Linked DNA regions of Rhodoligotrophos appendicifer. The protein of the gene in region 1 binds, or shares a complex with, the protein of each later gene. Links are inferred from orthologs where the notes say so. Each region holds a gene or a part of one and is shown on either strand. Other genes may lie near its edges.

Evidence for each region.
Region 2: the proteins of ccmE (region 1) and ccmB are in contact, whole or in part, in a solved structure (PDB 8CE8), measured with the Escherichia coli proteins. The link is inferred for Rhodoligotrophos appendicifer from one-to-one orthologs.

Annotation. Positions count from the first base shown.
Region 1 is NZ_VHKL01000003.1:283,046-287,210, forward strand. What follows is about bases 949-3,684. They hold ccmE (cytochrome c maturation protein CcmE), read right to left. Parts: upstream 2,677-3,684; coding sequence 2,221-2,676; downstream 949-2,220. Other genes in these bases: FKM97_RS08315 (heme lyase CcmF/NrfE family subunit), read right to left, coding at 949-2,224; ccmI (c-type cytochrome biogenesis protein CcmI), read right to left, coding at 2,721-3,684. Outside these bases: FKM97_RS08310 (cytochrome c-type biogenesis protein), read right to left, coding at 1-227; more of FKM97_RS08315, read right to left, coding at 230-948; more of ccmI, read right to left, coding at 3,685-3,845; FKM97_RS08330 (sarcosine oxidase subunit beta family protein), read left to right, coding at 4,023-4,165. UniProt on the Escherichia coli protein: Heme chaperone required for the biogenesis of c-type cytochromes. Transiently binds heme delivered by CcmC and transfers the heme to apo-cytochromes in a process facilitated by CcmF and CcmH.
Region 2 is NZ_VHKL01000009.1:127,065-131,357, reverse strand. What follows is about bases 857-3,720. They hold ccmB (heme exporter protein CcmB), read right to left. Parts: upstream 2,691-3,720; coding sequence 2,022-2,690; downstream 857-2,021. Other genes in these bases: acnA (aconitate hydratase AcnA), read left to right, coding at 3,601-3,720; ccmA (heme ABC exporter ATP-binding protein CcmA), read right to left, coding at 2,687-3,298; FKM97_RS19670 (heme ABC transporter permease), read right to left, coding at 1,233-1,952; ccmD (heme exporter protein CcmD), read right to left, coding at 1,033-1,221; FKM97_RS19680 (DsbE family thiol:disulfide interchange protein), read right to left, coding at 857-1,030. In the rest of the region: FKM97_RS19685 (MarR family winged helix-turn-helix transcriptional regulator), read left to right, coding at 1-341; more of FKM97_RS19680, read right to left, coding at 419-856; more of acnA, read left to right, coding at 3,721-4,293. UniProt on the Escherichia coli protein: Required for the export of heme to the periplasm for the biogenesis of c-type cytochromes.

The DNA.
Region 1 (4,165 bases):
TCCCCCGCCGTCAGCCGCTCCCGGATCATCAATCGCAGGTCGCGGGCCAGCGGTGCATCCGAATCGTCGATCGACTGGTTCTGGCACACGAGGCAGCGCAGCTCCGCCGACAGCGTCCGTGCCCGCGCCTCGAGCGCGGCATCCGGCAGCACCTCGTCCGGCTGCACCGCCAAGGTCGGCACGGTCATTGCCAAGGCCAGGAGGCTCGCCAGGATCAGTCGCCGCATCATCAGGCCTGTTGCAGCGAGCGGCCGGGCTTCGCCTTCGCCGGCATCGGCGCGCCGATGCGGAAGCGCCGGTCGGTGAGCGAGATCGCCCCGCCCAGGAACATGATCCCCGCGCCGATCCAGACCAGCGGCACCAGCGGGTTGAAATAGAGCCGCACCACCCGGGCACCCGCCGGGGCATCGGCCTGGGAATCGCCCATGGCGAGGTAGAGATCTCCAGACCAGAAGGGATGGATGCCCACTTCCGAGGTCGTCTGGCCGCTGGGCTGGAAGGTCCGCTTGGAGGGTGTCAGGAGGCTCACCACCCGGCCGCCCGATTCGACCTTGAACCGCCCCTGCTCGTCGCGCCAGTTGGGCCCGCTGACCGGCACCGCCCCTTCGAAGGTGACGGTGGCCCCGGCCATGTTGACCACCTGTCCCGGCGCCATGACCAGAACCTGCTCCTGCCGCCAGGCGGTCACGCCGACGATTCCCAGCACCATCACGCCGACACCGGCATGGCCCAGCACCGAGCCGAAGGTCGAGCGTGGCAGCCCCACCAGCCGCCGCAGCGAGGCTGCCGGCCTGTCCTGGCCGAGCTTGGTCCGGAAAGCGAGCTCTGCGAAGGCTCCGGCAATGAGCCACAGCCCCAGCGCGATCCCCAGTGGCGCCAGCATCGGCCCCTCGGATTTGAGCGCAAACGCGATCCCGCCGCCGAGGAGGGCGATCAGCGCCGCAGCCCAGAGCCTTTGCACCGCAGCCCAGGCATCCGCCCGCTTCCAGGCGAGCATCGGCCCGATCGGCACCAGCAACAGCAGGGGCAGCATCAGCGGCCCGAAGGTCAGGTTGAAGAAGGGGGGGCCCACGGAGATCTTGGCGCCCGTCAGCACCTCGAGCGCCAGGGGATAGAGCGTTCCCGTCAGCACCGCGGCCGCCGCTGCCGCGAGCAGCAGATTGTTCACGACCAGCGCACTTTCGCGGCTCACCGGCGCGAACAGCCCGCCCTGCTTCAGCTGCGGCGCGCGCCAGGCAAACAGGCTCAGGGCGCCGCCGATGAACAGGCACAGGATGAGCAGGATGAAGACCCCGCGTTCGGGATCGACGGCGAAGGCATGCACCGAGGTCAGGACGCCCGAGCGCACCAGGAACGTGCCGAGCAGGCTCAGCGAGAAGGCCAGCACCGCCAGTAGGATGGTCCAGACTTTCAGCGCATTGCGCTTTTCCACCACGACCGCTGAATGCAGCAGTGCGGTGGCCACCAGCCACGGCATCAGCGAGGCGTTTTCCACCGGATCCCAGAACCACCAGCCGCCCCAGCCGAGTTCATAATAGGCCCACCACGAGCCCATGGCGATGCCGACCGTCAGGAACATCCACGCAGCCAACGTCCAAGGCCGCACCCACCGTGCCCAGGCGGCGTCCACCTGCCCGCCGATCAGGGCGGCGGCGGCAAACGAGAACACGATCGACAACCCGACATAGCCCGCATAGAGAAAGGGCGGGTGGAAGGCGAGCGCCGGATCCTGCAGCAGCGGATTGATGCCGTTGCCGTCCACCGGCGGTGGCATCAGCCGCTCGAACGGATTGCTCGTCAGCAGGATGAACAGCAGGAAGGCGAGCCCGATCATACCCTGGACGCTCAGCGTCCGCGCCTTCAGCGGCAGCGGCAGATTGCGCCCGAACAGCGCGATCAGCGCGCCGAACAGCGACAGGATCAGCACCCAGAGGACCATGGAGCCCTCATGATTGGCCCACACCCCCGAGATCTTGTAGAGCAGCGGCTTGGCGGAATGGGAATTCGCCCAGACGAGACGCACCGAGAAATCCGAGACGACGAAGGCATAGGTCAGCGCCAGAAACGCCGTCGCAATGAACACGAACTGCGCCAGCGCCGCCGTGCCGGCGACGCCCATCATCCGCGCATTGCCGCGTTGCGCGCCATAGAGCGGCACGAGCGCCTGGTAGAGCGCCATGACGGTGGCCAGAACCAGCGCAAAATGTCCAGCCTCGATGATCACTGCGTCTTCACCGCCTCACCGTCCTTCCACACGCCCTTGGCCTTCAAGGCATCCGCGACCTCGCGCGGCATATAGGTCTCGTCATGCTTGGCGAGCACCGTATCGGCCGCAAACCCGCCTTGTCCGTCCAGCGCGCCCTCGGCGACCACCCCCTGTCCCTCGCGGAACAGATCCGGCAGGATTCCGGCATAGACGACGGGCAGGCTTTTGTCCGTATCGGTCACCGTGAACTGGATGCGTCCGTCTGGCAATTGCTTGACGCTGCCCTGCTCCACCAGCCCGCCCAGCCTGAAGCGCTGCCCTGGTGACACCTTCAGGGCTGCTTCGCTGGGTGTATAGAAGAACACGATCGTATCGCTCAGCGCATAGAGCACCAGTCCGGCGGCGACGCCCAGCACCGCCAGTCCCGATCCGATGAATGCCCCTCGCCTCTGCTTCCTCGATAGTGCCATCGTGTCTCTTCGCTTTCATCGTGCCGGTCGAACCGGCTGCCGTTCTATCCTTCGACCCCCAGCGCCTTGCGCGCTTCCGCGATGCGCGCCATGGCCGCCTGGTCGTCCTTGAACCGGCCGGCCGCCGCATTGAGCGCGGCCTTCGCCGCCTCCGCCTCGCCCAGCACCACCCGCGCCCTGGCGAGCCGGAGCCAGCCCTCCAGATCATTGCCGTCCTGTTCGAGCCGTGCCGCCAGCCCGTCCACCATTTGGCGGATCATCGCCTGCTGGGAGACTGCATCCTGCGACGTCACCGCCTCGACCTGCCCCTCCGACAAGGCGGGCGCCGCATCTTGCCCCGCGACGCTCCGGATCGGCGCCTTGGTCTGGTCGATATTGGCCTGCACGAAGCCGCGCCAGGGCGCGTCAGCGGGAGCCTCCGCGATCAGCTTTTCCCAGCGGGCCAGGGCCTCGCTCGTTTTGCCGTCCTGCTTCTCCGCCATGCCCAGGTAGAAATCGGCCTTTGCCTGTTTGGGATCGGCCTTCAAGGCCGCGCTGAACGCCTCCCGCGCCCGCTCGGAGACGATCCCGCCATCGGCAAGCGTGGCCGCTTCGCCATAATTGGTCAGCATGTCCGGGCTCTCGCCCTTGAAGCTCATGATCCGCACATAAGCGTTGGCGGCGTCTGCATAGCGCCCCTGGCGCAGATAGACCGGCGCCACCACGCCCCAACCCTCGGCATCGGTGGGATTGTCCGCCAGATGCGCCTCCACACGCGCCACCAGGGCGTCGAAATCGCGGTTCTCCAAGGCATGTGCCATGCGCTCCGCATGGGGTACGCCCGGCATCAGCGGCTGGCCCAGCGTCAGATAGGCGGCAAGGCTTAACAGGGGAACGCCGATGAGCCCGGCCAGGAGCATGGGCCTCACCGGCCCCTCCCGGCGGACGTCCTGTGACCGGTCGGCAGCAGCGATCAGCCGCCGCGCCACCTCGGTGCGGGCCGCCTCCGCCTCGCGCGGTGCGATCTGTCCGCGTCCGAGGTCCTGGTCGATCTCGGTCAACTGGTCCCTATAGACGGCTACCTCTTGATCCGCCGCGGTCGGGCCTGCCGCATCGGCGCGCACCAAGGGCCAGAGCACCGCCACGAGGGCGATGGCAGTCAGCAGAGCAACGAGTATCCACAGACCCATCGTATTCAACCCGGTCGACCGAGCACGCCTCTGCGTGGTCCGGTGTCGCAGTTCTGGCTCCCTGCGTCGCAAACCCGTGGGCTCGGCAAGCAGCCGGTGTTAAGTTCCAACCGACAAAAAATCCAGGCGCACGCGCGCGCCGAAATTCCCAGGATTCTGGGCCGGGCCCGTGAGACCATGAAGCCTTACTCGATTTTTTCTCTCGCACGCAATGCGTTGAACTATCACAAGGACTGGAGCCGCGCCTGGCGCAGCCCGGAACCGAAACCCGCCTATGATGTAGTGATCATTGGCGCCGGCGGCCATGGCCTGGCCACGGC
Region 2 (4,293 bases), on another replicon or contig:
CCACCGGCATCGACCGTTCGACGCTGGCCGACCTCGTTGCTCGTTTGCTGAAGAACGGCCTCCTGCAGCGGAAACGCACGCGTGAAGACGGTCGCACGAATACGATCAAATTGTCGGCCGCGGGACGCCGCGCATTGCAATCGGCTCAGCCAGGAGCCATGGCCGTTGAGCAGAAGATGTTGAACGTCGTGCCGAAAAACGTGCAGCGGGATCTCTTGGAAGGATTGCGCGCATTGTCGGAGGCCTATGGGCTGCAGATGGAAGCTCATGCGAATGGATTTACGCGACCTCCGGAGCCGAGGCCTCGCGGCAGGCGTCCCCGGGCGACCCTGTCGTCGTAATCCTTATTGTGTGGAGATGAAGGCGGGGGCCTCATCTCCACTATGCGCCGAGGTCGGCTTGTCCGAGATCTCCAACGTCAGTTTCGCCCGGCTCGAGCAGCGGTAATGGCTGGTAAAATATTCTGCTGGACGATGTCTGCAGTCATGGGACCGATCCATTTGTAGGTGATGATGCCCTTGCCGTTCACCACGAACGTCTCTGGAACCCCATAAAAACCCCATTCGACCGCGGTTTTTCCCTCTGGATCAATGCCCACGGCTCTGAACGGATTGCCCAGAAGACCGAGGAAACGGCGCGCATTCTCCGCATTGTCCTTGTAGTTGATCCCCAGGATCTTCACGTTTGGATCCGTGGCCAGCTGCATGAGGATGGGATGTTCCTGTCGGCAGGGCACGCACCAGGAAGCCCAGACATTCACGAGAGTGACGTCGCCCTTTGCCAGGTCCGAGGTCGAGAACCCGGGGACCGGTATCCCTTCGGCCTGAAGGCCGGCAAGCCCGGGAAGGGCGAAATCCGGCACCGCCTTTCCGATCAGCGGTGACGGCAGCTTCGACGGATCTCCTCCGAAAAGGCGCATCATCATCACGATGGCCAGCAGGGCAAACAGGATGACGGGAAGGACTGCCAGTGGCAGAACGCGCCGCTTGCGAGGCTCGTCGCCATGCGGTTTGGGGGCTTCAGCAGCCATGTTCACGTCTCTTGTCCCATCGCTTGGGATCGGATCGGCCGTCGTGGCGCGCCACGCTCCTCGAGCTCCTGCAGCCGTCTCGCCTGCCGTCGATAAGCAATGATGATGCCCACTGTCATCGCCGCAAGCACGAGCGCGGTGAGGACATAAGCCGCGACCACGAAGGCAACGTGTGGCGCCTCAAACGACATGGGATTCTTCCTTAAGCCCTGACCTCGGCAAGTTCCATCGCAGCGATCCTCCGCGAGGTGATCTCCGTACGCATCGAAATTAACAGCAGCGTGATGAACAGGAACAGATACGCGAGCCCCATGATCAGAAGCGGCCAAAGCATGGACGGATCGATCGCCGGGCCTCCGATCTTGAGCACACTCGCAGGCTGATGCAACGAGTTCCACCAATCCACTGAGAATTTTACGATGGGTATGTTCACGAAGCCGACGACCGCGACGATCTGCGCGATCCTTGCCGCCCGTTGACGTTGCTCGATGATCTGCCAGATCGCCATGTAGCCGAGATAGAGCAGGAAGAGCACGAAGACCGAAGTGAGCCGGGCATCCCAGACCCACCAGGCACCCCACATTGGTTTCCCCCACAAAGAACCGGTTGCGAGAGCCAGGAAGGTGAAGCAGGCTCCGATCGGTGCTGCCGCTTTCGCAGCGACATCAGCCAGCGGGTGTCGCCAAATCATTGCGACGACGCTGGATGCGGCCATGCTCGAATAGACGAACATCGCCATCCATGCCGCCGGAACATGAACATACATGATGCGGACGGTCTCCCCCTGTTGATAATCAGGCGGAGCATAGACCAGTCCCCACACGGCCCCCGTGATCAGCAGCAGCGCTGCTGCACTCGCCGTCCAGGGCAGCAACGTGGCAGCAAGCTGAACGAAGCGCGTAGGATTTGCAAAACGTTGCATGAGTCGGCACTTAAACTGAACGGGGGAAATCTGCAATGCGGCGGGTTTTCAACTTCCTGCCGGGGCGTCTTACTTCATATGAGCCCGGAGTGCGGCAGCAGCGCCGACCGGACAGAGCACGGCGCACGCGAGCGTGATCGCGGTCAGCATCAGCATCGAGGCGCCGAAAACCTCCGTCGTCGCGGACAGACCGACGCTCGCCGATATCCCGAACACGAGCACAGGAATATAGAGCGGCAGGACCAGAATGGAGACGATGAGACCGCCTCGCCGCACGCCCACCGTAAGTGCAGCTCCGAGACTGGCGAGGAGGCTCAAGGCCAGCGAGGCAGTAAGCATGGCAGCCCACAGCGGCAGCACCACCTCGGGAGCGACATTCAGCAGAACTCCTAGGGGCGGGGCCGCGATCGCCAGGGGCAGGGCGGTCGTGATCCAGTGCCCCAGCGCCTTTGCGAGCGCGATGAGCTCGAGGGGCACGAGCCCCATGCTCATCACCTCCAATGAACCGTCCTCATAGTCGGATTGAAAAATACGCTCCGCAGAGAGCAGGACCGACAGCAGCAGCGCGATCCAGAGGGCCCCGGGCGCGATGCGCGAGAGCACAGCAAGGTCGGGTCCGATCCCCAAAGGCAGCAGGATGACCACGGCAAGAAAGAAGCCCAGGGCCGTGCCCGCGCCCCCGCCCTGGCGCAGCGCCAGCCGGATGTCTCGGAAGAGGATGGCCAGAAATATTCTCATGGAAGGACAGCGTGCTCCGCCATGTCCAACTGCAGGCTGGGCGTCAATGGCAAATCCACATGTGAGCTGACGATGACCATGCCGCCGTCCGCGAGATGAGCAGTGAGGAGATCGCCCAGAACGGCCTGTGATGCCGCGTCCAGCCCGACCGTCGGCTCGTCGAGAAGCCAGATCGGCCGTTTCACCAGCAACAATCGCGACAAGGCCAGCCGGCGTCGCTGCCCTGAGGAGAGGAGGCCGGCGGAGTACGGTCCGAGGCGAGCCAGCCCGAAAGCCTCCAGCGCCAGGGCGACATTGCCCCCGCCGAGGAAGCTCGCCCAGAACTGAAGGTTCTCGGTGACTGTGAACGCCACTTTTATGGCCTCCTGGTGCCCGACATAGTGGCTGCGCTGGGGGATCGGTAGGTCGCCCGGAAAGCCCCTAAGTTCAAGCTTGCCCTGGGTGATCTCCGACAGGCCGCAGAGTGCGCGCATGAGCGTCGTCTTGCCCGAACCGTTGGGCCCGGTGAGCAGCAGGGACTCGCCACCATGGAGCTGGAAGCTGACATCGGCAAACACGTCGCGTCCGCCTCGTTCGCATGCCAGCTGTTCTGCCGCAAGCCGTGTCATTGTGCTCCTATCGCAAGGCTCTTCATGTACAGGAGAGCTTTGGCAACGCATAGGGGGTGGCGCTTCGCCTGCTTTCTTGATGTCGTTAGCTTTGAGGACTACTTTCAACCTGTTTGGAAAGAGTCTATAGAACCCGGAGATGAACCGAACCCGCATGCCGGCTCAGGTCCCCGTGCCGCGTTTCCATGAAGCGACAGCTTCCGCGGCGGTGCCGCCAGTATGTCGGCGCGGTATATCTGCCATTATTTGCCGACCCTGTTCATTCCATTGAATTCACTCCCGCACTTCCCCAGAGGACCGCGATGACCATCGAACCCCGTTCGCTCGACAGCTTCAAATGCCGCCGCACACTTGAGGTCGGCACTCGAAGCTATGACTACTTTAGCCTGCCGGAGGCGGAGAAGAATGGGCTCCCTGGGGTCTCGCAACTTCCCTTTTCCCTCAAGGTCCTCCTCGAGAACCTGTTGCGCCATGAGGATGGGCGTACCGTATCGAAGGACGATATCCTCGCCATGGCCGAATGGCTGAAGACGCGGAAGAGTGATCGCGAAATTGCCTTTCGTCCGGCCCGGGTGCTGATGCAGGATTTCACCGGCGTTCCGGCGGTCGTGGATCTTGCAGCCATGCGCGATGCCATGAAGCAGCTCGGCAGCAACCCCGAGAAGATCAACCCTTTGGCACCGGTCGACCTGGTGATTGATCACTCGGTGATGGTTGACTTCTTCGCGAGCTCCAATGCCTTCGAGCTCAACGTCGAGCGGGAATATGAACGCAATGGCGAGCGTTACAAATTCTTGAAATGGGGCCAGGACGCCTTCGCGAATTTTCGCGTCGTGCCGCCCGGCACCGGCATTTGCCATCAGGTGAACCTCGAATATCTGTCTCGCACGGTATGGACGAGGATCGAGGAGACGGCGACCGGCCCGGTGGAGGTTGCTTATCCTGATACGCTCGTGGGCACCGACAGCCACACGACGATGGTCAATGGTCTCTCC